DNA from 2 places in the Mesorhizobium sp. P3_B5 genome. Region 1 is predicted to be linked to the other one. Evidence: predicted binding sites of a transcription regulator. Region 1 holds the regulator's gene; the other holds the start of a gene.
What was found. Region 1 encodes LexA, which represses DNA repair genes until DNA is damaged. Its sites were predicted from a motif close to TGTTCNNNNTGTGTTCNG; they were not measured.
Positions count from the first base shown of each region.

Region 2: AC1DVW_RS18775 (helicase-related protein) is a predicted target of LexA. The motif match lies at 1,076-1,093, and genes of this name have one in related genera.

Region 1 covers NZ_JBFUGR010000005.1:432,642-436,520, reverse strand. The annotation lists gene AC1DVW_RS16375 (AMP-binding protein) at 1-32, shown strand, start outside; gene kynU (kynureninase) at 48-1,295, opposite strand; gene lexA (transcriptional repressor LexA) at 1,788-2,525, shown strand; gene AC1DVW_RS16360 (ComEC/Rec2 family competence protein) at 2,519-3,879, opposite strand, start outside.
Region 2 covers NZ_JBFUGR010000007.1:18,461-22,339, reverse strand. The annotation lists gene AC1DVW_RS18780 (TetR/AcrR family transcriptional regulator) at 12-578, shown strand; gene AC1DVW_RS18775 (helicase-related protein) at 1,258-3,879, shown strand, end outside.

The DNA.
Region 1 (3,879 bases):
GCTTCCGGCTGCGCGCGCCGAAAGGCGTTTGATACCAGCGCTCCCGATCAGGTGACAGCCGTCTTGACGGCGAAGCGCGCGTCCTTCCAGGCGCCGCTGCGCAGGATGTCTTCGAGCACCTCGACCGCCTGCCAGACATCGGCATAACCGACATAGAGCGGGGTGAAGCCGAAGCGCATGGTCGAGGGCGCGCGGAAATCGCCGATCACGCCACGCTCGATCAGCGCCCGCATGATCTGGTAGCCATGCTCGTGCGCGAACGAAATCTGGCTGCCGCGTTTATTGCCGTCGCGGGTGCTTTCCAGCGTCAGCCCGTAAGCGCTGCACTTGGCCTCGACGAGTTCGATGAACAGGTCGGCCAGCGCAATGCTCTTGCTTCGCACCGCCGTCATGTCGACATCGCTCCAGATGTCGAGCGCGCCCTTCAGCGTGCGCATCGACAGCACCGGTTGCGTGCCGCACAGAAAGCGGCGGATGCCAATGCCGGCGGCATAGCCCGGCTCGAAGGCGAAGGGCCTTGCATGGCCCCACCAGCCGGTGAGCGGCTGCTGGATGTCGGCCAGATGGCGCTCGGCCGCATAGATGAAGGCAGGGGCGCCCGGGCCGCCATTCAGGTATTTGTAGGTGCAGCCGACAGCGAAGTCGGCGTTTGCCTTGTCCAGTTCGACTGGCATCGCACCGGCGGTGTGGCAGAGATCCCAGACGATCAGCGCACCGGCATCCTGAGCCTTGCGCGTCAGCGCCGGCATGTCGCGCAGCTCGCCCGACTTGTAGTTGACGTGGTTGACCAGCACCACGGAGGTGCGTTCGTCGATCAGCTCTTCGATATCAGGCGCGTCGAAACCCGAAAGGCGCAGCTGAGTGTTCTTTCGCGTCGAGACCACGCCTTCGGCCATGTAGAGGTCGGTCGGAAAACTGTCACCCTCGGCGACGATGACCGGCCGCTCCGGCCGCATGGCCATCGCGGCGTGCAGCAGCTTGTAAATGTTGACCGAGGTCGTGTCACAGACCACCGTCTGGCCGGCGGCGGCGCCGATCAGGCGCCCAAGCTGGTCACCGAGCTCGAGCGGCATGTCGAACCAGCCGGCCGTGTTCCAGGCGCGGATCAGGTCATGCGCCCATTCCTCGGTCGCCGCCTTGCGCAACTCGTCGAAAGCGGCATGCGAGGCAGCCCCCAGCGAATTGCCGTCGAGATAGATCACTCCTTGCGGCAGCACAAAGCGGTCGCGCATGGCGCGCAGCGGATCCGCGGCATCCATCGCCTCGATGGCCGCCAGATCGGGAATTCCTGTCATGGTTTGTCTGCTCCCCCAACATTCGACGCAACGCCGGAACGACGGCATCCATCGGTCACCAGCGCTTTTCCACCACCTGGCATCGCGCGGCAAGGTTCCACCGATGACAAGCTGTCCGACCAGGTGCTGAAAATCAGGAGCCAAACCTGCCCAAGGTTGGCGTTTTGACTTCGTTTCGTTCACGGTGCATTAACCAAATCGCCCCGTCGATATGGCTGCAATTGCCCGCCATCTTTGCCGACTGACGGCCGATTCCAATGCCGCCTTTTGGGAACCCAGAGGCGGCAAACGGAAGCAGAATCAAGGCGATGAGGCGCGAACCGGTGAAAGCGCGGCGGTGCCGTTGGCGCGGCGGTATCGTTTCCAGAGCCCTAACATATTCATTAAACTTTAAACGGTTGCGGAACACAACTGGAACAGATAGTGTTTGTTCTGTGTTTGTTTTTCTGATTCTGGTTCGAAATCTCTGGTTCGAAACCCTTGGGGGCCGCCATGCTGACGCGCAAGCAACATGAACTTCTGATGTTCATCCATGAGCGACTGAAGGAGAGCGGCATTCCGCCGTCGTTCGACGAGATGAAGGAAGCGCTGGACCTTGCCTCCAAGTCAGGCATTCACCGGCTGATCACGGCGCTGGAAGAACGCGGCTTCATTCGCCGGCTACCCAACCGTGCCCGCGCCCTGGAAGTGCTGCGGCTGCCGGACTCGATCGCGCCCGGCCTCAACGCAGCGCGCAAATTCTCGCCGAGCGTTATCCAGGGCAGTCTTGGACAAGGCGGCCTCGGGCGGCAAATCAAGCCAGCGCCTTCGCGCATGCCTTCGGCCGGCAATGACGACGATGTGGTCGCCGCCGTGTCGATCCCGGTGATGGGACGCATTGCCGCCGGTGTGCCGATCGACGCCATCCAGCACCAGACGCATTCGATCTCGGTGCCACCGGACATGATCATGGGCGGCGAACACTATGCACTGGAGGTGAAGGGCGATTCGATGATCGAGGCCGGCATTTTCGACGGCGACACGGTCATCATCCGCAACGCCGATACCGCCAGCCCGGGCGAGATCATCGTGGCGCTGGTCGATGACGAGGAAGCGACGCTGAAGCGGTTCCGCCGCAAGGGCGCCTCGATCGCGCTCGAGGCCGCCAATCCGGCCTATGAGACCCGCATTTTCGGCCCGGACCGGGTCAAGGTGCAAGGCAAGTTGGTCGGGCTGATCCGCCGTTACTGAGCCGGCTTGACGGCTGATTTTTCGGGCTTCTTGTAGGGCGGTAGCCCCCTCGCTTCGCGAGAGAATTTTCGTTGGACGTGCCAGGGGCGGTATGGCTTGTCGACGGCAAAGTCGATCTCTGCCGGCCTGGTCGCCGATTGCGGATCGAAGAAGATGGCTGCGCTGCCCGAACGGGCAAGTTGTCGTTTGTTGACGACAAGGACCAGCGGATCGCGGCAAGGGTCATAGGCGGTGGCGTCGTCGATGACAATCAGGGTCGCGAAAGAGCAGGCTTTCCACGCGTTCTTGCGGTCTTCGACATAGGCGACGATCGCGCCGGAGGGATGCCGTGCAAGGCACAGCCCGGCTTTGCAATAGAAGGGCGAGCCTGGCGGCAATTCGGTCGGGTCGGCAATATCGAATTGTTCGCTGCTGTTGTCGAACGTCTCGGGCTCGACGATGGTTTCGGACTTTAGGGCGCGCTTCCAGTTGTCGGTCGTGAATTCGTTCGAACGCGCCCGGTTGAGGGCCAGCTCACCGCCGCCAATCGGCAGCGCAACCAGATGGGCGTCCTCGGAAATCAGCACGTCGGGCGTGCGTGTGTCGGAAATCGTCAGCAGGCCTGCGAGTGCAAATGGCAGTGCTGCCAGCCGAAGCCATGTCGTCGCCATGGTGGCGATGATCAGCGCGATGGTCGTCAGAAACACCGATTTGAGCGAGATCAACCCGACCGCATCGATCGGCGAGCGCTCCGAAATCCATGCCGACAGGGCGATCATCGCCGTCAGCCCCTTGCCCATCAAATACAGTGGTATTCCATCGGCGCCAAACGGCATCGCAAGGGCGCTGATCACGGCCAAAAGCATGACGACGGAGACGATCGGCATGATGGCCAGATTGGCGAACAGGCTGAGCGGCGACACACGCTGGAAATGCCATATGGCGAACAGCGCGGTGGCGCTGCCGGCGATGATCGAGGTCATGGCCAGACCGCCTGTCGCCAGCAGGAATTTTCGACTGAGGAAGGCTGGCAGTGAGCGCCGAGGCGGTGGTGACGTTGCCTTGCCCTCGCGGTAGTCGGACCAACCGGCATAGGCGCCGACCAGCGCCGCGGTGGCGGCGAAGGACATCTGGAAACTCGGGCCGACGACTTCGTGCGGCGACACCAGGATGACGGCGATGGCTGAGATCGCCAGATTGCGCATGGTGAGTGCTGCCCGATCGAACAGCACGGCGATCAGCATCACCGCCAGCATGATGAAGCTGCGTTCGGCTGCAACCACGACGCCTGAAATGACGAGATAGGCAGCGATGGAAATGAGCGCGGCAGCCGCGGCATATTTCTTGACCGGCCGGTGTGAGGAAAAATCCGGAA
Region 2 (3,879 bases), on a different contig from region 1:
AGAATCAGCCTATGAAAATCAGCAAGTCGGACCGCACGCGGACCCATATCCTCGAAGCCGCACGGCTCCTGTTCGCCGAGCACGGTTATGAGGGCGCCTCCATTCGCGACGTCGCCGCGCAGGCCGCTATCGATCCGGCCATGGTGATCCGCTATTTCCGCAGCAAGGACGAACTGTTCGCCAGGGCAGCGGTCGTCGATCTGCAATTGCCGGAATTGCAGGTGATCGACCGCAGCGCCGTCGGCGAAGCCCTGATCAGACGTTTCCTCGAAATCTGGGAAGGTCCGACCAGCGGTCCCGGCATGGCAATTCTGCTGCGTTCGGCAACCTCGAACGAATTTGCCGCCGAGAAATTGCGCGAGGTGTTTGCCAACCAGGTGTGGCCAGTGGTTGGGTCGGCCGGAGCCGCCGCCGATGCGGGTCGACGGGCCGGGCTCGTATCAAGCCAGCTGCTGGGTTTGGCGATGTGTCGATACTTGCTGCGGCTTCCGCCCGTCGTCGCCTTGTCCCACGACGAAATCATCCTGAACGTCGGCCCCACATTACAGCGCTATGCAACGGGAGAGGACGTATCTTAAAACGGGCCGTTGGCATTGTCAGCCGAGGCTCGTCGTCGTGCATCGACGGATGAGCACGGCGCCGATCTGTGCCACTCCGGTACGCAGATGTTAACGGCAACAGCGCCGCCTGTGCGAAACCTGTTAGCAAGCCTGTGGATTCTCGGTGGAAAACCTGTTCACAACACAAGATATTGGGGTGAACAAACCGGGAAAATCGGGCCATCGCTGATTCGTCGCCCATTCGTTCCGGCTTTGACCGGAACGTTAACGGCGAAGTCTGAAACCACCCTCCAAATGATTAAAGCGCGTTAGGAAAGATCAACAATTTCATAATCTTGGGCAAGGTCCGCCGCAAGGATCCGATCCTTCCCCGGCAAAGGTTAACATCAGCGTTCGCCTGCATGAATCGGGCCAGTTCCAGCGATTCAGCATGTGGTGAGACTCGCCGGTCAAAAATCCACATGTAGCCGTGAACAAAAGCTGAATCTGCATGAGTCACTGATTCGTCGCCGATTCGTTCCAGACTCGTTCCAACTGTTAACCGCGGACGGATTCGGCCCTCGAACGCGACCCTCGGACAGCAGGCAGGAACATTCCGCTTTCGCTTCGCGCACGAAATCCCTATGTGTCGCCTGTCACACGCGCCACATTAAGGCGCGCTCCCGACAACACGGCAGAAAGCCTTATTTCCAGGTCGATGAACATTCAGCCGAAACACACTGAGCCGCTGATCCTGTCGGGCCGCGACGTGACCGCCGTGCTTGGCCCGACCAACACCGGCAAAACCCATCTCGCCATCGAGCGCATGGTGGCGCATGAAAGCGGCATTATCGGCCTGCCGCTCAGGCTGCTTGCCCGCGAAGTCTATGCCCGCGTCTGCGAGAAGGTCGGCGCCCACAAGGTGGCGCTCATCACCGGCGAGGAGAAGATCCAACCGGCAGGCGCCAGATATTCCGTCTGTACCGTCGAAGCCATGCCACGCGAGACCGACGCCGCCTTCGTTGCCATCGACGAGGTGCAGCTGGCCGGCGATCTCGAACGCGGCCACATCTTCACCGACCGTATCCTGCATCTGCGTGGCCGCCAGGAGACGTTGCTGCTGGGCGCCGCCACCATGCATGGCATCCTGCAGCGCCTGCTGAAGGGCGTCTCGGTGGTGACGCGGCCGCGGCTGTCGCATCTCGCCTATGCCGGATCGAAGAAGCTGACCCGTTTGCCCCGGCGCACGGCGATCGTCGCCTTCTCCGCAGACGAGGTCTATGCCATTGCCGAACTGATCCGCCGCCAGCAGGGCGGTGCTGCCGTCGTGCTCGGCGCGCTGTCGCCCCGCACCCGCAACGCGCAGGTGGCGCTGTTCCAGTCGGGCGATGTCGACTACTTGATCGCCACCGACGCCATCGGCATGGGCCTCAACCTCGATCTTGATCACGTCGCCTTCGCCCAGAACCGCAAATTCGACGGCTACCAGTACCGCAATTTGACGGCGGCCGAACTCGGCCAGATCGCCGGTCGTGCCGGCCGGCATCTGCGCGACGGAACCTTTGGCGTCACCGGCCAGGTCGATCCGCTCGACGAGGAACTGGTCAAGCGGATCGAAGGACATGAGTTCGATCCGGTGAAAGTGCTGCAATGGCGCTCTGCCCGTTTCGACTTTGCCAGCCTCGATGCGCTGAAGCGCTCGATCGAGACCAACGCGCCGGTCGAAGGCCTGACGCGGGCGCTGCCGGCGGTCGACGCTCAGGCGCTCGAGTATTTGTCCCGCGACGAGGACATAAAGGCGCTGGCCACCGACCCCAAACGCGTTGCGCTTCTGTGGGAAGCCTGCGCCCTGCCCGACTACCGGAAGATCGCGCCGGCCCAGCATTCGGACCTCATCGCCTCGATCTACATGGACCTGGCCAGGCACGGTCATGTCGACGAGAACTACATGGCCGAGCAGGTGCGCCGCGCCGACACCACCGAGGGCGACATCGACACGCTGTCGCACCGTATTGCCGAGATCCGCACCTGGACATTCGTGTCCAACCGACCCGGCTGGCTGGCCGATCAGGCACACTGGCAGGAAAAGACGCGCGAAATCGAAGACAGATTGTCGGATGCGCTGCATGAGCGGTTGACGAAACGCTTCGTAGACCGCAGGACTTCCGTCCTCATGCGGCGCCTTAGAGAAAATACCATGCCTGAAGCCGAAATCAGCCCAACCGGAACCGTCCTTGTCGAAGGCCACCATGTCGGCGAGTTGCAAGGATTCCGCTTCACCGCCGACCAGAGCGCCGGCGGCGAAGACGCCAAGGCCGTGCGTGCGGCAGCCCAGAAGGCGCTTGCCGCCGAGTTCGAGGCGCGCGCCGAACGCTTCGGTGCCTCGTCCAATGGTGATATCGCGCTCGGCTCGGACGGCACGCTGCGCTGGATTGGCGCGCCGATCGGCACGCTGGTTTCGGGCGACGAAGCCCTGAAGCCGCGCCTCGTGCTGCTGGCCGACGAGCAGCTCACCGGCCCCGCCCGCGACAAGGTCGCGGCGCGCGCCGAGCGCTTCGTCAATTTCCAGATCGAATCCCTGCTGAAGCCGCTGGTCGACCTCAAGAACGCCGAGCAGATCACCGGCATCGGCCGCGGCATCGCCTTCCAGCTCGTCGAGCATTTCGGCCTCATCAACCGCCGCGACATCGCCGAGGAGATGAAGTCGCTCGACCAGGAGGGACGCGCCGCGCTCCGCCGCCTCGGCGTGCGCTTTGGCGCCTACCATGTCTTCGTGCCGGCGTTGATCAAGCCGGCTCCGGCCGGTCTGGTGACGCTTTTGTGGGCGCTGAAGAATGACGGCAAGGACAAGCCGGGGTTTGGCGACGTGGTCCACGCGCTGGCTTCCGGCCGCACCTCGGTGGTCATCGACCCAGCTTTCGACAAGACCTTCTACAAGCTCGCCGGCTACCGCAATCTCGGCCGTCGCGCCGTGCGCATCGACATTCTGGAGCGGCTGGCCGACCTGATCCGTCCGGCGACCAACTGGAAGCCCGGTCTCGGCCAACGCCCCGAGGGCGCCTATGACGGCCAGGCCTTCATGGTGACGCCGCCGATGATGTCGATCCTCGGCGCCACCGCCGACGACATGGAAGAAATCCTCAAAGGCCTCGGCTATCGCGCCGAGCCCAAGCCGGCGGCCGAAGTGAAGGCGCGGCTCGAAGCGCAGGACAATGCCGCGCGTGAAGCCGCCGCAGCCAAGTTGGCGGCGGAAGAGGCTGCCCGCGCCGAGCAGGCCAAGGCGGCAGAAGCCGCGACTGCCGATACGGCTGTCGAGGCGCCAGCTGAAGGTTCGGAGCCT